Regions from separate parts of the Clostridium thermobutyricum genome, predicted to be linked through region 2. Evidence: riboswitches for the same ligand, from Rfam matches in the RefSeq annotation. Region 2 holds a riboswitch; the other holds the start of a gene.
The links. Region 2 has a riboswitch for thiamine pyrophosphate ahead of thiT (energy-coupled thiamine transporter ThiT). Riboswitches for the same ligand answer to the same signal wherever they lie in the genome.
Positions count from the first base shown of each region.

Region 1 (15,288 bases), 520 kb from region 2:
AAAAAGGAAACAGGAGTTCTATATGAAAAAAACAAGTAAAAATAATGATTTTTTAAATGATGTTAGAAGCGATTTATCACCAAAGGTTTATGAAGTTGTATTAAATTTAGTAAATGAAGATAGAGAAGATTTAGCGAAGGATGTAATAAAGATAGACTATCTTTTAGATTATACAAGTAGATGTTTAAAAGCTAAGGATAAAAGAGAAGCTAGAGAAAGTATTGAAAGAGCAAAGATAAGAATAGATAATATTTTAAAAGAAGGTTTTAGTATAGACTATATTGTTTATCTTTATGAAGGGATAAGAAAAAAAGTAAAATAAAATATTAGGAAGGAGATGACGACAAATTGAATATAAAAGATAAAGCATATTATGCATTAAATAAATTTTATGGATATAAAAGCTTTAGAGAAGGACAATTAGAAGTTATAGAAAAAATAGCGTTTAATAAAGATGTTTTCTGTCTTCTTCCAACTGGAGGAGGAAAGTCAGTTTGTTATCAGATTCCTTCTATTATATTAGATGGAGTTACTATAGTTATATCTCCCTTAATCTCTTTAATGAAAGACCAAGTAGATAATTTAAGAGAACTTGGAATAAAGGGAACTTTTATAAATAGTAGTTTAAGCAATGAAAAAATAAAAGAAATACTTAAAGATGCTATGTTTGGAGAATATAAAATAATATATATATCACCTGAGCGTTTAGAATCAGAGTATTTTAAAAAGATGATAAGAGAAATAAGTATATCTCATATTGCAATTGATGAAGCTCATTGTGTTTCAGAATGGGGACATGATTTTAGAAAAAGCTATAGGGCTATAAAACCTTTTTATAATAGTTTAAAAAAGAGACCTGTTATTTCTGCATTTACAGCAACTGCAACAAAGGAAGTAATGGAAGATTCTATAAAACTTTTAGGATTAAATAATCCATACATATATAAAGGAGATATAAATAGAAATAATTTAAAAATATCTGTATTAAAAGAGATAGATAAAGAAGAAGTTAAAGATATAATAAGAGATCATGAAGATGAATCAGGAATAATTTATTGTTCTTCAAGAAAAGAAGTAGATGAACTTTATTATATTTTAAATGATTTAGGATATAGTGTTTTAAAATATCATGGTGGAATGAGTGAAGAGGACAAAGAAAAATCACAAGATGCCTTTTTAGATGAAGAAAAAAATGTAATGATAGCTACAAATGCTTTTGGAATGGGGATAGATAAAAGCAATATAAGATTTATAGTTCATTTTACTATGCCTAAAAATTTAGAGAGCTATTATCAAGAAATAGGCCGTGGAGGAAGGGATGGAACATCTTGTGATTGTTACCTTTTCTATTGTAGAAATGATATAAGTAGAGTTGAATTTTTAATAAATAAAAGTATTCCTTTAAGTAGAAGAGAAATAGCAATTAGGAAACTTCAAAGCATGATTGATTATTGTGAATATGATGATTGTTATAGAGGATTTTTATTAGACTATTTTAATAATGAAAGAAAAATGAATTTTTGCAATAACTGTTCTAACTGCTTAAATTCAGATAAAGCAAGAGATTTTACAAGAGAAGCACAAATAATACTTTCTACAGTTTTTAGAACTAGAGAAAAATTTGGTATATCAGTTTTGGTAGATATTTTAAAAGGAATAAAAGGACCTAAAGTAATAAAATATGAATTAGATAAAGTTACAACTTTTGGTCTTATGAAAGAATATTCTTCAAAATATATAAGAGAAATAATAAATGGACTTTTAGAAATGGGATATGTTTCATTAAAGGAAGGAACATATTCTATGCTAAAATTAAATAATTCTTCTATGAAAGTTTTAAAATCTGAAGAAGATGTATTAATGGTTTTAGAAAGTATTGAAGAAGAGATATTAAATAAAGATTTATATAATGCATTAAAGACTTGGAGACGTATAGTATCTAATAAAGAAGGTGTAAGACCATATATTATTTTTTCAGATACATCTCTTATTAATATAGCTAATATTAAGCCAAAGACTAGGGAAGAACTACTTTCTATAAGAGGAATGGGAGAGAAAAAGTTCGAAAAATATGGGGAAGATATATTAAAGTTAATAAGTAATATGTAAATTAGAGTTAAAAGAATTAGAAAAAAAAGATTTCTAATTCTTTTTTTTGGTATATAAAAGAAAATTTTAAGAATATATTTTAATAAAAAGGAGGGGTATAATATGGATTTTAGAGAATTTATACAAACTGATAGAGAGAATAGAGAAAAAGAAAAATTTAATGGAACATTTTTAGATTACTTAGAGATTGTAAAAAATAATCCAGACATTGTAAAATTATCACATAAAAGATTATATGATAAGATTTCAGAACAAGGTGTAGAAGTTTTAAAAGGTGAAGAAAATTATAAGATAAAAAGAATTTATGGAAATGAAATAATAAGAAAATATGGATTTTTTAAAGATAATTTTTTTGGAATAGATAAAGTTATTATGAAGCTTATGAATTATTTTCATTCAGCAGCAATGCAAGGAGAAGAAGCGAGACAAGTTTTATATCTTGTAGGACCAGTTGGTGCAGGAAAATCTTCACTTGTTGAATCATTAAAAAAAGCATTGGAATCTTGTGAACAAATCTATTCAATAAAAGGATGTCCAATGCATGAAGAGCCTCTTCATCTTATTCCAAAACATTTAAGACCAGATTTTGAAAAAATGTTAGGAGTAAAAATAGAAGGTGATCTATGTCCTGTTTGTAAGTATAGACTTATAAATGAATATGGTGGTAAATATGAAGAAATGCCAATTGAAAAGAAAGGATTTTCTATTCGTTCAAGAAAAGGAATAGGAGTAGTTCCACCAGTTGATCCTAATAATCAAGATACTTCAATTTTAACAGGTTCAATTGATATTTCTAAAATGGATATGTATGCAGAAGATGATCCAAGAATATTCTCTTTAAATGGTGCATTTAATGTTGGAAATAGAGGTATGGTTGAGTTTATAGAAGTATTTAAAAATGATGTTGAATATCTTCATACAATAATTACTGCAACTCAAGAAAAATCAATCCCATCACCAGGAAAAGGCTCAATGATTTATTTTGATGGAGTTATAGTTGCTCACTCAAATGAAGCTGAATGGAATAAATTTAAATCAGATCATACAAATGAAGCTATTTTAGACAGAATAGTAAAAATAGAAGTTCCTTATTGTTTAGAACTTGATGAAGAAATAAAAATTTATGAAAAGATTCTTAAAAAGAGTAATTTTAATGCACACATTGCTCCACATACAATTGAAATTGCAGCTATGTTTGCTATATTAACGAGACTTATGAGTTCAAATAAAGTTGATCCTATAACTAAGCTTAAAATTTATAATGGAGAAGAAATAGTTGAAAAAGGTTCAACAAAGAGAATTGATATTGGAGAGCTTAGAGAAGAAGCTGGTGCTTATGAAGGAATGAAGGGGATTTCAACTAGATTTATAGTTAAGGCTATTGATAATGCACTTTCAAATTCAGAGCATAATTGTATAAATCCATTAAGCATAATGGAAAGTATAATTAAATCTGTTAAGGAAATGGATATTTCTAGTGATGATAAAAAGAAATATCTTGGATTTATTCAAGATACTATAAGAAAAGAATATAATAAAATTCTTGAAAAAGAAATTACTAAAGCATTTATTCATTCATTTAGAGAGCAAGCAGAAAGTCTTTTTAATAATTATATAGATAATGCAGAAGCATTTGTTAATAAAAGTAAAATAAAAGATTCATCAACAGGAGAGGAATTAAATCCTGATGAAGAATTTATGAGAAGTATTGAAGAATATATAGGTGTATCAGAATCTTCAAGTAAAGGCTTTAGAGCTGATGTTACATCTTACATGTTCTATTTAGTAAGAAATGGAGCTAATATTGATTACACATCTTATGAGCCTTTAAAAGAGGCTATAGAAAAGAAACTTATGGCATCTGTAAAAGACCTTTCAAGAATAATAACAAAATCTAGAGTTAGAAATAAAGAGCAAAAAGAAAAATATAATGCTATGGTTGCTGAAATGCAAAACAATGGATATTGCCTACATTGTTGTGATGTAATACTAAAATATGCATCAAATAATCTTTGGAAGGATTAATTTTTAATGGCTATATTTAGAGATAATACAGCAACTCCAGTTGATCATGATAGATCAATTGAAGATAGAAGAAGACATAGACAATTAGTTGAAAAGTCTATAAAGGAAAATTTAGGTGATATTTTATCAGAAGAAAGCATTATAGGTGAGGGAAAAAATAAGAAGTTTAAAATACCTATTAGAGGAATAAAGGAATATCAATTTATATATGGAAAAAATTCTGGTGGAGTGGCATCAGGAACTGGAGAAGAAAAGCGTGGAGATAAAATTGGAAATGGTACGCCTAAATCTGGCAAAGGAAGTGGAAGAGGTGCTGGAAATAGTGAAGGTGATGACATTTATGAAACTGAAATAACATTAGAAGAACTTTTAGATTATATAGTAGAAGATTTAGATTTACCAAATTTAGATAGAAAAAAATATTCTGAAATATTAGTTGAAAGTTCAGGCAGAAAATGTGGTTATCAAAAATATGGAATAAGACCAAGACTTGCTAAAAAGAAAACAGTAATGTCTAAGATAGCTAGAAAACAAGGAAAGAAAAGAGCATTAAGAGAAATTTCAAAAGATATAGATTCTATGGAGAGATTTCCATTTAGAGAAGATGATTTAAGATATTACAGAGTAAAACAAAAACCAAAAAGAGAAAGTAATGCATTAATGATTTTTATAATGGATGTTTCAGGATCTATGGACAGCACAAAAAAATATCTTGCTAGATCATTTTTCTTTGTTTTATCAAGATTTTTAAATAAAAAATACAATAATATAGCTTTTGAATTTATATCTCATACAACTACTGCAAAAATAGTAAATGAATTTGAGTTTTTTCATAAAGCAGAATCTGGTGGAACTTATATTTCAAGTGGAATAGTTAAAGCTTTAGAGCTTATAGAAGAAAAATATCCAGCTGAAATGTGGAACATTTATCCTGTGTACGCCAGTGATGGAGATAACTGGACAGAAGATAATGATAAGGCTATTAAAAGTGTTAAAGAACTTTGTGATATAAGCAATATGTTTGCATATTGTGAGCTTTTACCTTCTACTTATTCTACAACTATGTATTATAGATTTTCAAAGGAAATTGAGAAAGATAATTTTATACCAGTAATAGTTAAAGAAAAGAAAGATTTATGGGAAGCTTTAAAAACAATATTAAATAAAGAGTTAGGGGAGGAGTAAGCTTTGGAATATAACTTAAGAGATTTAGAAGTGTGGAATGAAAAAATTGAAAAAGTTGCTAAAGATTTTGGATTAGATTACTATCCCCAAGAATTTGAAATAATAAGTTTTAATGAAATGATAGGATATGAGGCATATGTAGGTATGCCTTCTAAATATCCTCATTGGAGTTATGGAAAGGCATATGAAAAAAATAAAACATTATATTCTTTAAATATGACAGGACTTCCATATGAAATGGTTATTAATTCAAATCCTTGTCTTGCATATTTAATGAATGAAAATACTTTATTACTTCAAATCCTTACTATTGCCCATGTTTATGGACACAATGATTTCTTTAAAAATAATAGGTTATTTAAAGAAGGAACTAACGCAGAGAGAACTTTAGAAATGTTTAAGTTAGATGCTGAAATAATAAGAAGTTATATAAATAACCCCAATATAGGATATGAAAAAGTAGAGAAAATATTAGATGCAGCTCATTCAATTAGATATTCTATAGGAAGGACTATTGGAGTTAAAGAAATATCTGATAAAGAAATAAGAAGTAGAAGAATAGAGGATTATAAAAAAGAAATAGAAAATAGAGATTTGTTAGATATGTATGAAGAAGTAAGTGTTCCAGAAGTAGATAAAATTCCATTAGAACCTAGAGATGATGTTATGGGATTTATAATTGAATATGGAAAACTTGAAGAATGGGAAAAAAATATTTTAAGAATAGTGAAAAGGGAATCTGAATATTTTCTTCCACAGATAGAAACAAAAACTATAAATGAAGGCTGGGCTTGTTTTTGTCATTATAATATTTTAAAAAGATTAAATCTAGATGAAGGTTTATATTTAGAATTTTTAAAAAGACATAATGATGTTGTGTCTCCTATATTAGGAGGAATGAATCCTTATTATGTTGGATTTAAAATTTTTATGGACCTTTATGAGAAGTATGGAATAGAAAAAGTTTTTGAAGTTAGGAAATTAGAAAGGGATTCATCTTTTATAAGAAGATATTTAACTAAAGAGTTATGTGAAGAATTAAATTTATTCCAATATGGAAAAAAGGTATTTGATTTTGTTGTAGAAGAAGTTGCTGATGAAAAAGGTTGGAAGTCTATAAGAGATAAGATGTCAGAAGAAATGGGAATACAAGGAATTCCACATATAAGAGTAATTGATTTAAATAAAAGAGACTATTGTTTAACTTTAGAGCATGTTTTTGATGGAAGAGAATTGGAAATTTCTTATGCGAAAGAAACTATTAAATATATAGGAAGATTATGGGGATATAAAGTAAAATTAAATACTCAAAACAAAGAGGGAGAAGAATTTACCATAACGTGTAATGAAAAAGGTAAAATTTTAATTACTGAAAGTAACAAAAGAATATAGTATGAATAAGTATATATTATAGCAATCATATAGGAGAAAATCTTTGAAAATTTCAGGTAGCCAAACAGAAAAAAATCTATACAAGACTTTTGCTGGAGAATCAAGAGCTAGAGGAAAATATAATTTATTTAGTGAAAAAGCACGTGAAGAAGGATATATGTGGGTAGCTCAAGTGTTTGATGAAACAGCAGAGAATGAATTTGCTCATTCAAGAGAGGCTTATAAAAGATTTTTAGATAATGTTAGAGATACAGAAGAAAATCTTTTAAATGCTGCTTGTGCAGAATTTGAAGAAACTGAAAGGATATATAAAGAATTTGAAGAAGTGGCTAAGAAAGAGGGCTTTGAAGAGATAGTGACTTTTTATCGCGAACTTAGAGAAGTTGAAGAATCACATAAAGAGAGGTTTTTATTTTTAAGTGAACTTCTAAAGAATAAACAAATGTTTAAGTCTGATTGTAAAAGATTATGGAAGTGCTTAAATTGCGGATATATACATGAAGGATATGAAGCTCCAATTGTTTGTCCACTTTGTAAATATGAAAGAGGATATTTTAGACAAGAAAGTGAATTAAAAAAATGTGAAGGGTGATAATATGTTTTGTAGATTCCCAAAAGAATATTTTTTCAAAGTTGAAAAGGAAGAAGGATTAATAGATTTTGAAGAAGAGTCATCAGATTTAAGAGGTGACGATTTAGAAGATAACATTTATGATGAAAGAACTAAGTGTGCTTGTAAAAAAGGACATGTTAAATATGTTGATGATAAATGTGAAAGTTGTAAAAAAGAACATGTTAAACATGAAGGACATAAATGTGAAGCATGCGAAGGAGAAAAACATAAAAAAGAAACTGAATGTAAGAGTTGCAAAAAAGAGAAAAAAGATGAATATTTTTGTGATGTAAAAGAGTTTGAAATCTATGATATGGCTGATGCAGATTATATTCATGAGTTAGAAAAAGAAGAAAAAAAGTGCAAATGTAATTGTAAATGCAAAGAAGATAGAGAAGAGTAAGATAAGTGTAGGCTGTATCTAATTTAGGTGCAGTCTATATTTATAAATTAATTTTATAGGAGTGGAGTATGGGAAAGCATTTAATGGATACTCAATATGAGGACTTAATGAATTTAACTGAGCTTTTAAAAAGATTAGTAGATTCATATAGACTTCTTATAGGAGGAGCTGCTGAATTGAATAATATTTACCCTAGAAAAAAGTCAGATGTTGAAGATGCATTAGACAGAGTTGATGAAGTTGGAGAGGTAATTGATGATTTAATAAAAGTTATTGAAACGCATGGAGAAAAATATCTTGAATATATACATCTTAAAAATAAAGTTATAAATACAAAATATGAAAAGAAAATAATGGAAAAGGAAATAAATAATGTAATTCAAACAGAAATAAATGATGAATTATATTTTCAAAATAATCAAATAGGACGAGAAAATGATGAAGAATAAAAAAAGCAGAGATATAATCTCTGCTATTTTATAGTTTTTTAAGTTTTATATTACTAACCATTAAATATGAACCTATTATCATAAGAATTACTGTTAATAAAACAGGTAATTTAACGTATAGAGATATAATTGCATAAACTGCCATAAAGCAACCAGCAACAGTTATTGGAATACCTCTAAAATTTCCATCGAATGTAGATACATTATATCTTGCAAGTCTAAATGCACCACAAATAGGAAATGCTAAAAGAATAGCGTAGCCTAATATACCTTTTGGCCCTAATTGGCTAAAATCAAATAATACAAATATTAATATTGATGGAGCCACTCCAAAAGACACTAGGTCAGCTAGAGAATCTAATTCTTTTCCTAATTCACTAGATACATTTAAGTATCTTGCAACTCTTCCATCATATCTATCAACAAGTGCAGCTAATATGATAAAAATAGCAGCTTGAAGATATCTTTCATCAAAAACGGATAATAAAGATAATACCCCACAAGATAAATTTATAAATGTAAATATATTAGGAATACAACTTTTTTTCATATAATCACTCCTAAAATTTATATATAACCTACATTGAATAATTATATCATAGATAATTTTATAATATAAGAGAAATTTTATAGTTTAAGAATATCTTTAGATAAAAATGTTATTATATAAAAATAATATAAATAAATATATATAATAAGGTTTGATAAAATCTCGACAATAAAATTTAATAATGATATAATTCTAAAATAGTGTAGCTTATAAGGGAGGAAAAACATGAAAAAGGTAAGGTTCATATATAATCCTTATTCAGGAGAAGGCGTAATACTACAAAAATTAGACAAGGTTATTGAAATACATCAAAAAGCAGGATATACAATATGTCCTTATAGAATTGAAAGAGGTCGCAATATAGAAGAAGCTTTTGATTCAATTGATGAATATTATGAATATATTCTTGTTGCAGGTGGAGATGGAACTGTAGATTCAGTTGTAAATATTATGATGAAAAAAAATATAAACTTACCACTTGGAATACTTCCAGTAGGAACAGCAAATGATTTTGGTAAATTATTAGATATTCCGGCAGATGTAGAAGAAGCATGTAAAAGAATAGTATCAACTGTAGAACCTCGTTTAATAGACATAGGTAAAATAAATGATAAGTATTTTGTTAATGTAGCTAGTACTGGATTATTTACAGATGTTTCTCAAAAAGTAGATATAAATTTAAAAAATACACTTGGTAAATTAGCATATTATCTAAAAGGAATAGATGAAATAAAAAACTTTAGAAAATTAAAAGTTAAATTAACTTCTAACGAATATAATTATGAAGGATATATGTATCTAATGTTAATGTTCAATGGAAAAACTGCTGGAAATTTAAATATAGCAAGTAGGTCTGATGTTGAAGATGGTAAATTAGATGTTGTTTTATTTAAACCAGTGCCAATAATTGAAGTTTTACCACTTTTCTTAAAAGTTTTAAGAGGAGAGCATTTAGATTCAAAAAAAGTAATTTACTTTAAAACAGATAGTCTTTTAGTGGAATGTGAAGAAGATATTGTTACAGATATTGATGGAGAAAAAGGTCCAGATTTTCCACTTCAAGTTAAATGTATAAAAGGTGGATTAAAAGTTTTAGGAATAAATTAAAAAGAATAATAATAAGTATAAATAACAATTATGTAATGAGGAGGAAGACCATTTTGAGTTTTATCTATTATACAATATTGCTGTTTATACTTTTTTTAATTTTAAATTTAATAATGAAAAACGAAGAAAAATCACCGAAGAAATTAAAGATGTACTTCAGAATAGCTTTAGGAGTATTTTTAATTAGATACTTAACACTTCTTTTAATATGCCTTTTAAAAAATGTTGAAACTGTATATTTATTTAAAAATTTTGTTTATCTAAATTATCTTTCTATACCATTAGTAGTTCTTGCACTATTTTTTATATATTTAAGATTTGATAATTTATCATTTAATATTATTTATGGAATAGGATCTATATTAATTTGTTTATATATTATAGGAATGGTATTTAGTACAGGAATAGTAACTTTAGATATAAATTTTGGATATATAATGCAATTGAAATATGGCGAATTTATTACTGCTATTATTGTAATAATATTAGGTCTTTTCTTAGTATTTAGTGTTATATTTATAGACAAGCCTAATATTAATAAAAAGGGAATATGTAGTTTAATATTAATACTTATTGTAATATTAGTTGAAAATATTTTGATACTTATGAAATTTAGCATATTACCATATACAATAATAAGTGAATTTATATTTTTAATAATAGTAGAAAGAGCGATTGGTGGATTTAAAAAAGTTAAGAGATAAAATAAATGAAAAGGCTTTAATCACTTTTAATTTGTCCTTATATATACTATAATTAATTATATAACATGTAATATTAGTAGCATTTAATGGCTTTTTTAAGAAAGCCATTTTTTATGTAGATTTATAAATAAAGGTGGTGTTTTTAAATGGAGGGTGGACCTCATATGAATAAAGAAAATCCAAAACCCAAAAAATACTTTAGAGAAAAACCTCTGTTTAAAAATTAATTTTTAAATAAGTTTCTCTAAAGATAATAAGGAGGAACTATTTATGAAAAGATTATCAGTATTTTCATTTACAGATATATTAGGAAATAAAATGTATGATGAATTTGGAGATGTTCTTGGTATATTGAGGGATATTTATGTAACAACAGAACAAGGATATCCGAGAATAATAGGATATAAAGTTAAAAGAGATGGAATAACTTATCACTTTGAATTTAGAACTATACAATATTTCTCTAATGATGGAAAAATAATAATTAAAACAAAAGGAAGTAAAGAAATACTTCCAAGAACATACTCATATCTTTTATCAAGACATCTTTTAGATAAAAAGATTGTTGATATAAATGGTAAAAAAGTAGTAAGAGTTGATAATTTAAGAATAGCTGAAATAGCTGGTGAATATAGAGTTGTAGCAGTAGAAACAGGTGGACTTAATAAATATAGAAAGTTTAAATTGGATAGATTTATGAAGTTCATATATAAACTTTTAAGAAAAAATATTGATGGAACAGTTCTTATGTGGGATGATGTTGAATCTTTAGAAATGGTAAATAACAATTTAAAATTACAAGTACCATTTCAAAAGCTTTCAAAACTACACCCAGCAGACTTAGCAGATATTTTAGAAGAACTTGATACAAATTCAAGAAAACAAGTTTTTGAATCTTTAGATGAAGATTTAGCAGCAGATACTTTAGAAGAACTTGAACAAGAATATAAAGGTCAAGTAATAAAAGAATTATCAGAAACAAAAACAGCTGAGCTTTTAGAGAATATGGCAAGTGATGAAATTGCAGACATATTAGATGACCTTGATGAAGAAGAAAGAGAAAAAATTCTTGTAAATCTTGAAAAAGAAGATGCAGAAGAAGTAAAAGAACTTTTAGAATATGAAGATGAGACTGTAGGAAGTGTTATGACAAAAGATTTTATATCATTAAATTTAGATGTTACAGTATCTGAAACAGTTGAAATTTTAAAAGAGATGAAACCTGATGAAGAAGAAATGTATTATATTTATATAACTGATAATGAAGATAGAATAAAGGGAGTAATATCTTTAAGAAATTTAATCTTGAGTCCTGGAAATGAAAAATTAAAGAATATAATGAGTGACAATTTTCAAACTCTTCAACATGAAGATGGAATAGAAAGTGCAATTGAGCTTTCTAGTAAATATGATCTTTTATCTGTGCCAGTTGTAGATGAAAAAGAAATTTTAGTAGGAATAATAATTATACATGATATTATAGATGAATATTTATATCCAACTTGGAAAAAGAAGAACAGAAAGTTAAAAGATTAATGAATTAGTTAATAAAAATATATGTTATTGACAATTGAATTTATAAGAATATAATTTTAGATAATGAAATAAATTAAATAAGCTAGGGGTGCCTTTTAGGCTGAGAGATATATTTAAATATTAACCCTTGAACCTGTATGGATAATGCCAGCGAAGGGAAGCAAATCTAAAATTAGAATTATGATGCAAATTTAAAAGCTATATCCGTATAGGATATAGCTTTTTTTATATAAAACAAAAGATGAATGGGGGATATACCATGGGAATAGCAATTGTAGTTATAGGAATTGCACTTTTATTACTATATTTTTGGGATTTAAGAAAGGAGAAGTTTACTACAAGGAAAATTGTATTAATAGGATTATTTGCAGCAATATCAATTGTATTGTATATGATACCTCTAATAAAATATCCTCAAGGAGGAGGAATAACTTTATTTTCAATGTTACCAGTAATGCTTTTAGGAGTAATATATGGAAGAAGAGAAGCATTAACTTGTGGACTTATATTTGGTTTTTTAAAAATTATTGGTGGTGGAGGAATAATAAATCCAGCAGAATTTTTATTAGATTATACACTATCAACAATGGTAATTGGACTTTCAGGAATGTTTGGAACAGATAAAAAATGGAAAATTTTCTTGGGATGTATAGTAGTTGGCTTTATAGCAGCAGGTTTAAATACTTTATCAGGAGTTTTATACTATGCACAATATGCTCCAAAAGGAATGAATATTTGGGTTTATTCAATAGTATATAATTATTCAAGTACAGGTGTTGAAGCCTTAATAACAAGTATATTCATGATGATTTTACCTATTAAAATGTTAAAAGAGAGAATAGGAAAATAAAATTATTTAATATATTAAATAAAAAATATATGTTGACAAATGATGATATAAGAATATAATAAATTATATAAAGCATATCGAAATAGTAAGAATTAAAAGCTAAGAAAAAGAAGAGTAGTTTAAAAGAAGAATTTCAGAGAGAGGGGAGTGCTGGAAACCCTTATTTAGATTTTAAATGAAGTGCCCTTTGGAGCTTAAACTCAGAAATAAAGTATGAGTTTACGGGAGTGCCCGTTATAGTAATAAAGCATGTTAGTGCTTGAATAAAGGTGGAATTATTGTTTTTAATTCAATTAGAGTGGGACCGCGAAAATACTTCGTCTCTATAAGTTTTATAGAGGTGGAGTTTTTTTTTACAAAAATAAATTTAATTGAAAAGGAGAAATGAGAAAATGATTTATAATAACATTATAGAAATGATAGGAAATACACCAATATTAAAAGTTAATAATTTAACTGATGAAAATAGTGCTGAAGTTTACGTAAAATTAGAAAAATTTAATGTAGGTGGAAGTGTAAAAGATAGAGCAGCTCTTGGAATGATTGAAAAGGCAGAAGAATTAGGTTTATTAAAAAAAGGTTCAGTAATAGTTGAACCTACTAGTGGAAATACAGGAATAGCAATTGCTATGATTGGAAAACTAAAAGGATATAAAGTAATAATAGTTATGCCTGATACTATGTCTAAAGAAAGAAGAAGTCTTATTAAAGCTTATGGAGCAGAACTTCTTTTAACAGAAGGAGCAAAAGGAATGAAAGGTGCTATTGAAAAAGCAAATGAGCTTGGTAAAAAAGATGGATATTTTATTCCTCAACAATTTGAAAATGTAGCTAATCCTGAAAAGCATTATGAAACAACTGCTGAAGAAATATATAAAGATATTCCTGATTTAGATTATTTTATAGCTAGTGTTGGAACTGGAGGAACATTAACAGGAATAGCTAAAAATTTAAAAAGTAAATTACCAAATTTAAAAACTATTGCTGTAGAACCAGAAAAATCACCAGTTTTAAGTGGAGGAAAACCAGGTCCACATAAAATTCAAGGAATTGGAGCAGGATTTGTACCTTCAATTTATGAAGAAAAATATGTAGATGAAGTAAGAACTGTAAGTGATGAGGATGCATATGATATTGCAAAGAGATTTGGAATAGAAGAAGGTGCATTAGTAGGAATTTCAAGTGGAGCTGCTATAAAAGTTGCTTTAGACTTAGCTAAGAAAGTTGGTAAAGGTAAAAAAATATTAGTTATTGCTCCTGATGGAGGAGAAAAATATATATCAACAGGATTATATGATTAATTAAATTTAAAATCTAATTTTAACAGGAGGATAAAGCGGTGTTTAATAATTTAAAATATGGCTTAAATAGAATTTTAAAAGAAGATCCAGCCGCTAGAAGTAAGCTAGAAGTATTTATTCTATATCCATGTGTGCATGTAATGATTTTTTATAGAATTTCAAATAAACTATATAGAAAAAAGTGGTTTTTTCTAGGAAGGCTAATATCACAAATAGGAAGATTTTTAACAGGAATTGAAATACATCCAGGTGCTACTATAGGAAGAGGATTATTTATAGATCATGGAATGGGAGTAGTTATTGGTGAAACAGCTGAAATTGGAGATGACGTTACTATATATCATGGAGTTACTTTAGGTGGAACTGGAAAAGATACAGGTAAAAGACATCCAACTATTGGGAATAATGTTATTATAGGAAGTGGAGCTAAAGTTTTAGGTCCTATTAATATTGGAAATAATGTTAAAATAGGAGCAAATTCAGTTGTTCTAAAAGATATTGCAGATAATAAAACAGCAGTTGGGATACCTGCAAAAGTAATAGAAAAATTAAATAACAATAATATTATTGAAATAGAGGACTTTACAGGTAAAAAGAAAAAAATATATAATGATATGATTATATAGTTTATTTAAAAGAAAAGGATAAAAATATGGATAGAGGAGAAATTTTAGAGTTTTGTAAAACATTAAAATTAGATTTAGTTGGTTTTGTGAAAATGAGAAAATTCATAGAGCTTGAAGATTTATTTTTGAAAAGAAAAGAATGGAAAGCTGAAAATGAATTTGAAGAAAATGATATAAAGAAAAGGATAGATCATTTTACGTATATGGAAGATGGGAAAACTATAATATCTATAGCTTTCCCTTACTTCTTTTACGAGAATGGAGAAGAAAATGGATTTTCAGTTTACACAAAGGGAATAGATTATCATAGAGTTGTACATTCATATTTAGATAAAATATGTAAGTTTATAGAAGAAAAAGGTGGAAAAGCAATACCTTTAGTAGATAGTAATACTTTACCTGAAAGGTATATTGCTTATTTATCTGGAATAGGATTTA
Region 1 covers NZ_KB850956.1:1,910,709-1,925,996, reverse strand. Annotated here, with positions in the region: gene HMPREF1092_RS08940 (hypothetical protein) at 23-322, shown strand; gene recQ (DNA helicase RecQ) at 349-2,109, shown strand; gene HMPREF1092_RS08930 (PrkA family serine protein kinase) at 2,212-4,134, shown strand; gene yhbH (sporulation protein YhbH) at 4,141-5,319, shown strand; gene HMPREF1092_RS08920 (SpoVR family protein) at 5,323-6,711, shown strand; gene HMPREF1092_RS08915 (rubrerythrin family protein) at 6,755-7,303, shown strand; gene HMPREF1092_RS08910 (hypothetical protein) at 7,293-7,727, shown strand; gene HMPREF1092_RS08905 (hypothetical protein) at 7,796-8,176, shown strand; gene pssA (CDP-diacylglycerol--serine O-phosphatidyltransferase) at 8,205-8,726, opposite strand; gene HMPREF1092_RS08895 (YegS/Rv2252/BmrU family lipid kinase) at 8,952-9,833, shown strand; gene HMPREF1092_RS08890 (hypothetical protein) at 9,887-10,537, shown strand; gene HMPREF1092_RS08885 (magnesium transporter) at 10,808-12,073, shown strand; TPP riboswitch at 12,148-12,249, shown strand; gene thiT (energy-coupled thiamine transporter ThiT) at 12,333-12,923, shown strand; T-box leader at 13,016-13,251, shown strand; gene cysK (cysteine synthase A) at 13,316-14,224, shown strand; gene epsC (serine O-acetyltransferase EpsC) at 14,263-14,850, shown strand; gene queG (tRNA epoxyqueuosine(34) reductase QueG) at 14,877-15,288, shown strand, end outside.
Region 1: it holds a riboswitch for thiamine pyrophosphate, as region 2 does, so the genes downstream of both, thiT (energy-coupled thiamine transporter ThiT) here and thiT (energy-coupled thiamine transporter ThiT) in region 2, are expected to answer to the same signal.

Region 2 (15,288 bases):
TGCTACTGAAATTTCTGGTCCTGCCATAGTATATATAACATGATCAGCTTCTCTTGACATAGTACTTCCTACTACATTTGTTACAACTAGAACTCTTGCACCAACATTCTTACAATCTCTAAGTGCCGCTAAAGTATCAGCAGTTTCTCCGGATTGACTAAGAATTATTACTAAAGATTTTTCTGTAACTAATGGGTTTCTATATCTAAATTCTGATGCTATATCTACCTCTACTGGTATTTTTGCTAATCTTTCAATAGATGCTTTTCCCATAAGTCCTGCATGATATGCAGTTCCACAAGCAACTATATAAATTCTATCAATGCTTTCAAGCTCTTCTTTTGAGATTTTAAAATCATCAAAAAAAACACCATGCTCCATTGATATTCTAGAAGTCATCGTGTCTCTAATTGCTTTTGGTTGCTCATGAATTTCTTTTAACATAAATGAATCAAAACCGCCTTTTTCAGCTGCTTTTTCATCCCATGTAACATTGAAAATTTCTTTATCTATCTTATTGCCCTTCTTGTCTAAAAGAGTTACTCCCTCTTTATTCATAAGAACAAATTCTTCATCTTCTAATAGGTATACTTTTCTAGTATAACTTAAAACTGCTGGTATATCTGAAGCAATAAAATTTTCATTTTCTCCTAAACCAACTATTAATGGACTATCTTTTCTAACTCCAATTAAAGTATCTTTATCTTCTTCTGATATTACTCCAATTGCAAAGCTTCCTTCTAATCTTTCTGTAGCTTTAACCACAGCATCAAAAAGATTTCCATCATAGTAATAATCTACAAGATTTGGGATTACTTCTGTATCAGTTTCTGATAGGAACTTGTATCCTTTTTCTCCTAAGAATTTTCTAAGCTCAATGTAATTTTCTATTATACCATTGTGTACAACAGCTATTTTCCCATTATTGCTTAAGTGTGGGTGTGAGTTAGTATCTGATGGTGCTCCATGAGTTGCCCATCTAGTATGTCCTATTCCTACATATCCTTCTAATGAATTCTTTTCAAGCTCTTTCTCAAGATTAGTTAATCTTCCTTTGTGTTTTCTAACTGAAAGACTTTCTCCTTCTTGAACTGCTACTCCTGCTGAATCATATCCTCTATACTCCAGCTTTGATAATCCTTCTACTAAAAAGTTTGTTGCTCTTTTTTCTCCAACATATCCTACTATTCCGCACATAAAAGTTTCTTCCTTCCTTCATATCACTTTAATATTTAATTTTCATCTTCTATAAACTTTTGTCCTAGCTAAAAGAATATTAATAGTAGGTATAATAATCCTAGGAAACTACAAAAGTCTAATATTGAAGGCTTTAACACCAAGCTAGATTTGTCCTACGAATCTCTCCATAGTTTTGCTAGCTGTTAACGGTAGTGCGATACCGTGGGGCACCCGCCGAAGTCTCGATAACTCCCCATCCTCGTCAACTAAGAATTCTTAGTTCTGGCGCTTTACATTGTTTTTTAATTTAATTTTTTTCTATAAAATCACTCCTTTTTCTAATTTATCTTTATACCTTGCAAATATAATAGCATATTTTTATTCTTCTATATATTAATATTATATTAATATTTTTACTTTTTGCAACTTTATTTTTGGAAATTTATCACTTTTATTTCTTCTTTTCTATTAATTTCAGTTTATCCGCTCTCTTCATTTTTTTAATTTCATATTCTCTCTTTAAAGCTAAACTTTTTTCTTCATATTCTTCAAAGTAAACTAATTCTAGAGGTCCCCTTCCTCTAGTATATTTTGCTCCCTTTCCTTCTTTATGAGCTTTAAATCTTTTTTCTAAATCATTTGTCCATCCTGTATATAAAGTTTCATCCTCACATTTTAATATATATACGTAATTCAATTTAAATTTCTCCTATTCGCAAATACAATTTTCATTAAAATAATATCATTTTTTACAAAATTTTTCATTGATTTTATTTAATTTTGGTTGTAAGATTAGTTAGTCGCCTAATTATTAGCCGACTAACTTTTTTGAAAGGAGATTTTTATGGAAGATTTCTATTTTTTAAAAACATTAGGTCAAGTTATGAAAGCTCATTTTTCTCTTAGCCACGGTGAATTAGAAAAAGAAGGACTTTATCCTGGTCAACCTCAACTTCTTTTTGTTCTTAATAAAAAAGATGGAATAAGTCAAAGAGAAATAGCAGATATTCTTAATACTAAACCAGCTACAATAACTGTAATGATTAAACGTCTTGAGAAATCTGGTTTTCTTTATAAAAAGAATGATGAACATGATGGCCGTGTATCTAGAGTTTTTCTTTCTGAAAAAGGAAAAATAGCTTGTAACAATTTAAAATCTGTTATAAATAAAATAGACAAAATCTGTTTAGAAAATTTTTCAGATGATGAAATTGAAACTTTAAATAAATTACTTATTAAAGTAAAAACTAATTTAGATAAGTATAAAAAGACTAAAGATGGGAGTGGTTTAAATTGTTAAAACTTTTCAAAAAATTAAAACCATATAGCTTTCCTCTTATCATAGTAGTTATACTTCTTTTAATTCAAACTGTTACTCAGTTATATCTTCCAACTATGTTATCAAAAATAGTTGATAAAGGTATTGTAGGTAAAGATGTAAGCTACATTGAAAAAATAGGAATGTATATGATTCTATTAACTTTATTAGGAGGTATCGCAACTGCAATTGCAAGCTTTATTTCTTCAAAGATTGCTATGGGATTTGGACGTGATCTTAGAAGATATGTTTTTACTAAAGCAGAAACTTTTTCACTTGCAGAAATGGACAAAGTAGGAACTGCATCTCTTATAACAAGAACTACTAATGACGTAACACAAGTTCAGCAATTATTAATAACTATATTAAATATGATGATAGTTGCACCTCTTACTTGTATAGCTGGTATTTATATGGCTATAAAAACTAATGCTAATCTTTCACTTATATTATTAGTAGCAATGCCTGTTGTTATTTTATCAATATTATTTGTAGGTAAAATTGGTATGCCAAGATTTAAAGCCATGCAAGTTAAGCTTGATAAAATAAATAAAATACTTCGTGAAAATCTTACTGGTATAAGAGTTGTACGTGCTTTCAATAAGCAAAACTTTGAAAAAGAAAGATTTGAAGAAGCAAACTTCGATTTTACTGATAATGCTATAAAAGTTAATAAAATAATTTCTATTTTAATGCCACTTTTAATGCTTCTTTTAAACCTTACTTCAGTTTCTATTATTTGGCTTGGAGCATATAAAATAAATTCTGGTTCAATGGAAGTTGGTAATTTAATGGCATTTATTCAATATGTAATGCAAATTATGTTCTCACTTGTAATGATTAGTATGCTATTTATTATGATTCCTAGAGCAGCTGCTTCTGCTGACAGAATAAATAAAGTTTTAGCTATTGAACCTACCATTGTAGATACTGAAAATTCAATTACTGAATTTAATGATAAAGGTACTCTTGAATTTAAAAATGTTTCATTTGCTTTCCCTGGAGCTGAAAATAATGCGCTTAGCAATATTTCATTTAAAGTTAAGCCTGGAGAAACTACTGCTATTATAGGTGGTACTGGTTCTGGTAAATCAACTATACTTAACCTTGTAAGTAGATTCTATGATTCAACTGAAGGTGAAATTCTTTTAAATGGAACTAATATAAAAAATCTTACTTTAGATTCTTTAAGAAAAAACATTGGATTTGTACCTCAAAAAGCTGTTCTTTTCTCAGGTACTATAGAAGAAAACCTTAAATATGGTAAACCTGATGCTACTATGGATGAAATGATTCATGCTAGTAAAGTTGCTCAATCATATGATTTTATTTTAAATAAAGAAGATGGATTTAAATCAATTGTTGAACAAGGAGGTAGAAACTTCTCTGGTGGACAAAAACAAAGACTTTCTATTGCAAGAGCAATAATAAGAAAGCCTGATGTTTATATGTTTGATGATAGTTTCTCAGCTCTTGATTTCAAAACTGATGCTAAACTTCGTGCAGCTTTAAAAGGAGAAACAGCGAATTCAGCTGTTTTAATAGTTGCTCAAAGAATAAATACTATAAAAGATGCAGATAATATTTTAGTTATAAACGAAGGTAAAATAGTTGGACAAGGAAAACATAAGGAATTACTTGAAACTTGTGACGTTTATAAAGAAATTGCTTCATCTCAACTTTCAAAGGAGGAGCTAGAAAATGAGTAATGCTAAACAAAAACCTTCAGGTGGCATGGGCTTTGGTGGTAAACGCCCTGTTGGAAAACCTGGAGAAAAAGCAAAAAACTTTAAAGGTTCTGGTAAAAGACTTTTAACATATTTAAGTCCTTTTAAAGGTAGACTTATTTTAGTTGTTTTAATGACAATTTTAAGTACAATATTTACTGTTTTTAGCCCTAAAATTCTTGGTGATACACTTAATGTAATTCTAGATGGAATGATAGCTAAATTTAAGCATGTTCCTAATGCTTCTATAGATTTTAGTAAACTTGGACATTATGTAATATTACTTTTAGTACTTTATGTTTTAAGTTCAGCTTTCTTATACTTACAAAAATTTATTATGTCAGATGTTGCACAAAAAACTGTTCAAAGTTTAAGAACTGCTGTAGATAAAAAGCTTCATAACTTACCAATAAACTACTTTGATACACATCCACAAGGAGATGTTCTAAGTAGAGTTACAAATGATATTGATACAATAAGTAGTACACTTCAACAAAGTTTAACTCAACTTATAACTGCCGTAATTACTATAATTGGTATAACTATAATGATGCTTACTATAAGTCCATTACTTACTTTAATTTGTATAATAACTCTTCCAATATGTTTTATTGTTGCTATGCCAATTGTAAAGAAATCTCAAAGATTCTTCTTTAAACAACAACAAGAACTTGGAAAATTAAGCGGACATGTTGAAGAAATTTATTCAGGTCATACTGTTATAAAAGCTTTTGGTAAAGAAAAAGATGCTATTAAAGAATTTGATGAAATAAATAATAGATTATATGCTTCTGCTTGGAAAGCTCAATTTATGGCTGGTATATTAATGCCAATTATGAGACTTATAAGTAATATAGCTTATGTTTTTATTGCAGCTGTTGGTGGAATAATGGTTGTTAATGGAAAACTTCAAGTTGGATATATTCAATCATTTATTCAATACTCAAGACAATTTACTCAACAAATCAGCCAAACTACTAACATTGCTAATGTTCTTCAATCTACAATGGCTGCTGCTGAAAGAGTTTTTGAAATATTAGATGAACCTGATGCTGTTGCTGATCCAATTAATCCAAAAGTTATAGAAAATCCTACTGGAAATGTTAACTTTAATCATGTTAAATTCGGATATTCAGAAGATAAAATTCTTATGCAAGATATGAATGTTAATGTTAAGGCTGGTCAAACTATAGCTATTGTTGGTCCAACTGGAGCTGGTAAAACAACTCTTATAAACTTAATGATGAGATTCTATGAACTTAATGATGGTTCTATTACTTTTGATGGAACTGATATAACAAACTTCAGTCGTGGATATTTAAGAAGTATGTTTGGAATGGTTCTTCAAGATACTTGGTTATTTAATGGAACTATTAAAGATAATATAGCTTATGGTAAAGAAAATGCTACAATGGAAGAAATAATTACTGCTGCTAAAGCTGCACATGCTGACCACTTTATAAGAACTCTTCCTGAAGGATATGATACAGTTCTTAATGAAGAAGCTTCAAATATTTCTCAAGGACAAAAACAACTTTTAACTATTGCTAGAGCTATTTTAGCAAATCCAAAAGTTTTAATTCTTGATGAAGCTACAAGTTCAGTTGATACAAGAACTGAAAGCTATATTCAAAATGCTATGACAAGACTTATGAAAGGTAGAACAAACTTTGTTATTGCACATAGACTTTCAACTATAAAAGATGCGGACTTAATTCTTGTTATGGATCAAGGTAATGTTATTGAGCAAGGTAACCACAATGAACTTATGGAAAAAGGCGGATTCTATTCAACTCTTTACAATAGCCAATTTGCTAATAATGATGAAATAGCTTAAAAAATAAGGTAGAAAACTTTACTGTTTTCTACCTTTAATTTTAATCACATACATTGTATACTATATCCTCACAAATATTCTTTACTTGTGTTATAAAGCATAAACTTATATAGTAATATTTATCTCTTTGTTTTGCTTTGACAATTCCATTATTTACCGATACTATAGTTACTTCTTGTAAATTTAATATACTACCTTGTATTCCTATATCTACTGTATGACCTTTTAACATATAGAACAATCTCTTTAATCCTTTAACACATTTACTACAGTGTTCTTTTTCATATGAATCTCCACAACTACAATTTATATCTAAGTTTTCACATGAAATTATACCTGTTATACTACATAAAGGATAAGCATTATATTTACAATTCTCTTTTAATATTAATAGGCAGTTTTCAGTACATTCGATTCTTCCATTTATAGATCCAATTGGCTCATCTAAATTACCTAATCCAATTTCACATCCTCGTAATGAATCCAATACTTTTTTAATTTTTTCTATACAACATTCATTTGAAGAGCATCCGCAAGGCCCTCTTTTTCCTTGTGGTCCTTGTTCTCCTCTTGGTCCTTTATCTCCTCTTGGGCCTTTACATCCATCTGGCCCCTTGTCTCCTCTTGGTCCTTTGCAACCTTCTGGCCCTTCACAACCTTCTGGTCCTTTGTCACCTCTTGGTCCTTTATCTCCTCTTGGTCCCTTATCTCCTTGTGGTCCTTGTTCTCCTCTAGGTCCTTGTTCTCCCGGATCTCCTTGTTGTCCTTGCTCACCAGGATCTCCTTGTTCTCCTTTATCTCCTCTTTCTCCTTTTTCTCCTGGATCTCCTTGTATACCTTGAATTCCCTGTTCTCCTCTTATTCCTTGTTCTCCAGGATCTCCTCTTTCTCCTTTCTCCCCTCTTTCTCCTTGTTCTCCTGGGTCTCCTTGTATACCTTGAATTCCCTGCTCTCCTCTTATTCCTTGTTCTCCTCTTGGACCTCTTTCCCCTCTTGGTCCTTGTTCTCCTCTTGGTCCTGGAATTCCTGGATCTCCTTGTGGTCCCTGTTCTCCTATTGGTCCTTGTTCTCCCGGATCTCCTTGTGGTCCTTGTTCTCCTCTTGGTCCTTTATCTCCTCTTAGACCTTTACAACCATTTGGTCCCTGTTCTCCTGGATCTCCTTTTTCCCCTTTTTCTCCTTGTTCTCCTTGCTCTCCTGGATCTCCTTGTGGCCCTCTATTTCCTCTTGGGCCTTGCTCTCCTCTTGGTCCTTTATCTCCTCTTGGTCCTTTACATCCTTCTTCACAACAGAACCTTTCTAAAAATAAAAATGGCTTATTTCTACCATTTGTAGATGTAAATACTGCTATTCCTAAATCTCTTCCTTCTATTATAATATTAATTTCACTTACTCTTCTTAAATCTATTGAACTACATCTATCTAAAATATTTAACTCTATATAGTTACAAATTTCTTCTCTACAAACTGTTTTTCTTCTTTCTATATCTTCTAATGTATTTCCATTACAATCTTTTAAATTTATTTTAAAGTTCAAAATTACGCTTGAATTATACAATATATTTTCTAGAAACATAATTAATTTCATATTATTTTTTACAAATATATTATTATAATTATTATCTAATTCGAATCTTAAAACAACCTCCATTCTTTCTGAACAACCTTTGCACTCATCTTCATAATTACCAACAAATAAACTAGATTTTACTTTTTTAAATTTGTCATTTATTATTTGTTTTTCTATACTTGGCAAAATTCTCACAAATATTTCCTCCATTTATTTTTGTTTTCTCATAATAATATATTCCTCAATCCTTGAATTTGATATAAAAATAAAGTGCTAAGGATATATTCTTTAAACTTTAAATCATTAATATTGCATTTATAATTTAATAATTATAATTCTAAACAAATAATTGCATTATTTTCACTTTTATTGTTTATTTTTACTTAATATGGTAATATTAATAATACCCATTTTTTTTAAAAGGAGATTTTATGATGAATAATAAAACAAAATTAGTTATTTCATTTGGTTCTATTATTATAATCGGATGTACAATAAGTTTAAATAAAGTTTTAGCTAATTCAATTGTTAATATAAATGAAGCTGAAAGTCCTAATGTTGAAAAAGAAGATTCAGTTCAAGCTTCAGCTCAAAAAGCTAGTAAAGAGCTTGCATTGCTTATAAGTTATAAAAATGATGAAAACTTAATCCTATGCAATAAAACAACTTTACTTCCTGATGATTATATTCCTAAAAATATAGTTGAATCAAACTTACCATTCCTTTCTTATATAGAAACAACAAAACTTAATAAAACTGTTGCTTCTGAAGCAAAAGTAATGTTTGATGCTGCAAAAAATGATGGAATAAATCTACTTGGCGCTTCTGGATATAGAAGTCATCAAGTTCAAATAAATCTTTTTAATTCTAGAGTAAATGCAGTAGGTAAAGAACAAGCATTAAAGTACTCTGCTCCTCCTGGAGGAAGTGAGCATGAAACTGGATATGCAATAGACATTTTAAGTTCTGATTATTCTAGATTAGATAGTGGATTTGAAAATACTAAAGCTTTTAAATGGTTAAATGAAAATGCCCATAAATATGGTTTTATATTAAGATATCCTAAAGATAAAGAAAAAATAACACAATATAATTATGAGCCTTGGCATTATAGATATGTAGGAAAAAATCATGCAAAATTAATAAAAGAAAATAAACTTACTTTAGAAGAGTATCTAAATGAAATCAATAAAAAAATTGATGTATTACAACTAAGCTTAAATGGAGAATAATCTATGCGAAGAAAAAGATACACTAAGAAATTATTTTCTAAAAACATAAAATTTATTATGATAGGTCTTAGTTTAATTTGCATAGTTTTAGGCTTAACAACTTTTTTTATAAGTAATAAATTAGATACATCTGATTTAAAATATAATAAAACAGAAAGTTCTAAAGATAATTCTGAAAAAAATTCAGAAATTAAAGAGCAAACTAATGATAAAAATCTTCCAGAAAAAGTTTATAAAATAACTTCTCTCGGAAATCTTATAGTTCATGATTCTCAAATAAAAGGTGCAAAAACAAATAATAATTCATATAATTTTGATAAAAGTTTTGAATATATAAATACTAATCTAAAAAATTCTGATCTTGCAATTGGTATAATAGAAGGTTCTTTTAGCGGTGGTAATCCTTCTGGATATCCTTATTTCAATATGCCTGATGAGTTTTTAGATAGTTGTAAAAATTCTGGACTAGATTTAGTAACATTCGCTACTAATCATACTATAGATAAAGGAGCGTCTGGATTTAATAGAAGTTTAGATAAAATAAAAGAAAAAAATTTAATACCTATAGGTGTTAGAAAAGATTCATCTACTCCTAACTATACGGTTTATGAAATAGATGGACACAAAATAGGATTTTTTGCTTATACTTATAAAACTGATGCAAATGGTGGTGAATCTATAAATGGAATCTCTATTCCATCATCTATAAAAAATTTGATAAATACATTTAGTTATAATAGATTAGATAAATTTAACTCAGAAGTTAATTCTATAATTAAAAGTATGAAATCTGAAGGTGTAGAATTCATATTTAGTTCTATTCATTGGGGAGAAGAATATAAAACAACAGAAAATAACTCCCAAAGAGAAATGGCAAAAATTTTAAGTGAAAATGGCGTTGATGTTATTTTAGGAGGTCATCCTCATGTTATACAACCTTATGAAACTATAAAGAATTCTAATGGTAAAGACACTTTAGTCTTTTACTCTCAAGGGAATTCTTTATCAAATCAATGCTATGAAGAACTTAGAAATGCATTAACTGAAGATGGCTTAATGCTTGAATTTGATTTAGGTGTTAAAGATAATAAATTATATTTAAAAAGTTATACTGTTATTCCAACTTGGGTTTATAGAGAAAAAAATTCTAATGGAACTTTAACTCATAGAATAATCCCAGTGGAAAAAGCATTAAAAGACCCAAAAGCTTTTAACCTAACTAATGAATCTGTAACTAGAATTAATCGTTCATTAAATGATACAGAAAAAATATTAGGTAAAGGCAAAATAGGAAGCCAGCAATTCAACTAAATATATAAATCCAAAAAAGGATATTAATTTATATATAAGATAGTTTTTCTACTTAGACTTTCTTATCATATGATTAATATCCTTTTTGCTATTTCTTAATTAAAAATATTCTACTTGGTGAGCCATCAGCTTCTTTTATCTTCAAAGGAGCTATAATTATTTCATATTCTCCAGTTAAATTTTCTAACCCACATAAATTTTCTATTATTATTTTATTCTTTTCTAATAATATCTTATGATTCGTTAAATTATGATTAAAACTCGCATCTACAGATATGCAATCAACTCCTATTCCATAAATTTCTTCAATATTTCCTAGGAAATTTATTGCTTCTTCAGTTAAAAATGAATACCCATTTAAATATTCTTCTTTTTTCCACAATTTTTCTGCTCCAGTTTTAAATATAATATAGTTATATTTCTTTATGTCATCAATATTTTTTAATATATATTCCATACTTATCTGTTTTATGTTTCTACAATCTAAAACAAAAGCACTTCCTATAAATTTTTCTAAACTTATATCCTCTAATCTATTTCCATCTTCAAAAATATGATTAGGTAAATCTATATGAGTCCCTGTGTGATTACTCAAACTAATTTTTTTAACATTATATCCATCACTTTTTATACTAGCTAAATTTTCTATACTTGCTTTTTCTTCTTCAGAATATGCACTCATTCCTTCTTCTATAAAATGTGTTAAATCATATATTTCCATAGTTCTCTCTCCTACTTTAAATTTTATTATTATTCTTATAATAAAAATAAAATATTTACTTTTAATTATAATATTTTATTTATATATCTTTAAATATTTTTCAGAAAATTCTGTTTAATTGACATTTATTTAACGAAATGTTAATATAATACATATATTTAATAATTAAGTTCGTGCTAGGGGTGCCTTTGGCTGAGAGATGATTTTATCATTAACCCTTTAAACCTGATCTAGATAGTACTAGCGTAGGGAAGCTTGAGTGTTTTAATAACTTAAAATTATCCATTCTATAGCCTTCTAGCACAATTAATAGGGGGTTTTTTTATGCAAATTTTTAGTGATTGGGGAGAAAGAGCACAAAAAATGTTTTCTAATCTACCTCAAAAATGGGACGAAATAATTAAAAATCCAATGGTCATTGTAGCTTTAATTGGATTATTAATTATTTTCGTAATTTTATTTAAAGCAAGTAAAGTAAAATTTACTTCAAGAATGCTTACAATGATGGCTATTGCACTTGCTTTATCAACAATATTAAATATTTTTAGACTATATCGTTGGCCACAAGGTGGAGATATAACTCTTGGTTGTATGGTTCCAATTCTTTTAGTAACCTTTGCATATGGTAAGGAAGTTGGATTTATAACTGGATTTATATATGGATTTATTTCTCTAATAACTGATCCTTATATTCTTCAGCCAATTCAAGTTTTATTTGATTACCCTTTACCTGGTATAGCAATGGGACTCGCTGGTTTCTTTAGAGAAAAGAGATTACTCGGAGTATTTGTATCATATTTTGCAAAATTCCTTTCTCACTTTATATCTGGATGGGCATTCTTTGGAAGCTTTGCTCCTGAAGGAATGAATCCTGCATACTACTCACTAGTTGTAAACTTACCATTAGTTGGTATAGAAATGATTATTTGTATGGTAATAATAAAACTATTACCTGTTGATAGATTATTAAAAATAATAAATCCTGATTATAAACCTTTAACTCAAATAAAAAAAGTGGCTTAAGCCACTTTTTTATTTTCCATTTAAATAAATTTCTTCGTCTTTATAATCTGGCATAAATTTTTCTACCAAGTTATAAAAATCTCTTGAGTGATTTGCATGAATAAGATGACAAAGCTCATGTAATATTACATATTCAATAGCTTTATATCTCTTACTTATTAATTCTCCATTTAAATTTATATACTTTTTATTTTTATTACAACTTCCCCATCTAGTTTTCATAAATTTTATAGTTAATTTATTTGCATATAATCCTGTATTTTCTTGCATCTTTTCAAATATATCTACGAATATACTATTCATTTTTTCTCTGTAGAATTTTTTCAAAAGTTCTATTGCATTCTTACTTTTATAGCAATTTATTATAATTTTATCCTTTTGTATAATAACTCCACCATTACTTTTTTCTATTATTTCTATTGTATATTCATTACCTAAGAAAGGAATAACATCTCCATTGTTTATAACCTCTCTATTTAATAAATCTATTATTTTTTCTTCTCTCTTTTTTAATAATTTTTCTTTTATCCAATCCTCTTTAGTTTCTAAAGCCTTCATTATATATTCTTCACTAATGTTTAAAGGAGCTGAAACTAAAATTTTTCCATCTCTTATTCTTATATTTAAATTTTTAACGTTCTTTCTCTCTATAAAAACTTTTTCTTTCCACATATAGTTTTCTCCTTAAATAGGTTATAACTATATTTTAACTTTATATTTATTATTTTTCACTCTTTATTCTTTAAAATCGCCAATATAATTACAGAATAAACTTATAGCAAGGCATAAAACAACTAGTGGCCAATAGTTTCCTTCTTTAAAAATTCCAACTACTGCAAATCCACATGATGCTATAGCTGATAAAACTTCAAAAAATCTTAACCCTTTTTTCTCCTCATTGTTTATATTACTTTTTTTCATCATAATTCACCTAATTTAAAAGTTTTATATTTTATAATATGCAAAAACCCTTGCTATGATAGCAAGGGTTTTCTCTTAACTTATTCTAAAAGTATTAAATCTTTATAATATCAACCTGCATTTTAAATTAATCTAATTTCCTAGTATCAATCCAACTCATCATTCCTCTTAATTCTTTTCCAACTTTCTCAATTTGATGTTCTTTTTCTATTCTTCTAACTGAATTAAAGAAAGGTCTTCCAACAGCATTTTCAGTTAACCAATTTCTCGCAAATGTTCCATCTTGTATTTCTGATAAAACTTTCTTCATTTCTTTTTTAGTTTCTTCAGTTATTATTCTATTTCCTACCACATAATCTCCATATTCTGCAGTATCTGAAATTGAATATCTCATCATTTCCATTCCACCTTGATATAAAAGATCAACTATTAATTTCATTTCATGTAAACATTCAAAATAAGCATTTTCTGGAGCATATCCTCCCTCTACTAAAGTTTCAAAACCTGCTTTTATTAATGCTGTACATCCTCCACATAAAACAGCTTGCTCACCAAAAAGATCTGTTTCAGTTTCATCTTTAAAAGTAGTTTCTAAAACTCCGGCTCTTGCTCCTCCAATTCCATTTGCATATGCTAAAGCTAAATTTTTAGCATTTCCTGTTGCATCTTGATATACTGCAACTAAACATGGAACTCCTGATCCCTCTGTATAAGTTCTTCTTACCATGTGCCCAGGTCCTTTTGGTGCTATCATAAATACATCTACATTTGATGGTGGAACTATTTGAGTATAATGAATATTAAATCCATGGGCAAATACTAAAGCATTTCCAGCTTCTAAATTTGGAGCAATTTCTTCTTTATATAATTTAGCTTGTTTTTCATCTGGAATAAGTATCATTATTATATCAGATTCTTTTGCTGCCTTTTCAACTGTTGAAACTTCTAATCCTGCCTCTTTAACTTTTCCCCATGATTTACTTCCTTCATATAACCCAACTACTACATCTATTCCACTTTCATGTAAATTTAATGCATGAGCATGTCCTTGACTACCATAACCAATTATAGCTACTTTTTTCCCCTTTAATAATTCTAAATTTGTGTCCTTTTCATAAAACATTTTTGCCATATTTATTCCCCCTTTTACTTCTCTATACCCTATTCACTTATTATTTGATTAATTGGAGCACCTGGCGCAACCATTGGTAAAACTTTTTTATCACAATCTATAACATAATCTATAATTACCGGTTTTTTAGAATTTAAAGCTTTATCTAAAACATCTTCAAGTTGATCTCTATCTACAACTCTAAATCCTATTCCTCCAAATGCTTCAGCTAGTTTAACAATATCTGTTTTTCTATTTAAAGTTGTCTGTGAATATCTTCTATCATAAAATAAATTCTGCCATTGCCTTACCATTCCTAAAACATTATTATTCATAACTACTGTTATTATAGGCAAATTATTAGAAACTGCTGTAGCAAACTCATTACAATTAATTGCAAAACTTCCATCTCCAGCTATATTTATAACTTTCATATCTGGTCTTGCTATTTGAGCTCCTATAGCTGCCCCAAGTCCATATCCCATAGTTCCAAGACCACCTGAAGATATAAATGTTCTATCATTCTTAAAATTAAAATATTGAGCTGCCCACATTTGATGCTGTCCTACTTCTGTTGTAATTATTAAATTATCTTTATTTTTTTTATTTAAAATTTTAAAAAAGAATTCTGGAGTTAATCCATCTACTACTTCTTTCTCTTCTAAATTTTTAAAACTATTTACTTCTAAATTCCATTTTTCATGCTTAGCTTCATTTACTAAAGGTATAATTTTTTCTAAAACTTCTTTTAAATCTCCAATTATAGATGCATCAGATTTTATATTTTTATTTATTTCTGCCCCATCAATATCTATATGAATTATTTTTGCATCTTTTATATTTTCTTGATCAGTAATAACTCTATCTGAAAATCTTGCACCTAAAGCTATTATTAAATCACTTTTAGTTGCACTTAAATTTGAAGCTTTTGTTCCATGCATCCCTATCATTCCAATATTTAATGGATGATAACTCTCTATTGAGTTTTTCCCCATTAATGATGTACAAATAGGTGAATTAATTTTTTCTACTAGGTTCTTTAATTCATTTCTCGCATTAGCTGATATTATTCCCCCACCTGCATAAATAAGAGGTTTTTTACATTTATTTATCATTTCAGCTACTTCTTTAATTTTTTCATATTCTACTCTAAATTCTTTATTACTTATTTCTATATCATCCATATTCTTATATTCTGCTTTTGCTGATGTAATATCCTTTGGTATATCTATAAGAACTGGTCCCGGTCTACCTGATATTGCAATATGAAATGCCTCTTTTACTGTCTTTTGCAACTCATTAACATCTTTTACTATATAATTGTGTTTAGTTATTGGC
Region 2 covers NZ_KB850956.1:2,431,780-2,447,067, forward strand. Annotated here, with positions in the region: gene glmS (glutamine--fructose-6-phosphate transaminase (isomerizing)) at 1-1,197, opposite strand, end outside; gene HMPREF1092_RS11345 (GIY-YIG nuclease family protein) at 1,631-1,876, opposite strand; gene HMPREF1092_RS11350 (MarR family winged helix-turn-helix transcriptional regulator) at 2,024-2,479, shown strand; gene HMPREF1092_RS11355 (ABC transporter ATP-binding protein) at 2,473-4,206, shown strand; gene HMPREF1092_RS11360 (ABC transporter ATP-binding protein) at 4,199-6,061, shown strand; gene HMPREF1092_RS16580 (collagen-like protein) at 6,102-7,826, opposite strand; gene HMPREF1092_RS11370 (M15 family metallopeptidase) at 8,066-8,863, shown strand; gene HMPREF1092_RS11375 (CapA family protein) at 8,867-10,174, shown strand; gene HMPREF1092_RS11380 (cyclase family protein) at 10,263-10,895, opposite strand; TPP riboswitch at 11,064-11,164, shown strand; gene thiT (energy-coupled thiamine transporter ThiT) at 11,220-11,918, shown strand; gene HMPREF1092_RS11390 (M48 family metallopeptidase) at 11,928-12,590, opposite strand; gene HMPREF1092_RS11395 (hypothetical protein) at 12,654-12,839, opposite strand; gene ilvC (ketol-acid reductoisomerase) at 12,967-13,971, opposite strand; gene ilvB (biosynthetic-type acetolactate synthase large subunit) at 14,001-15,288, opposite strand, start outside.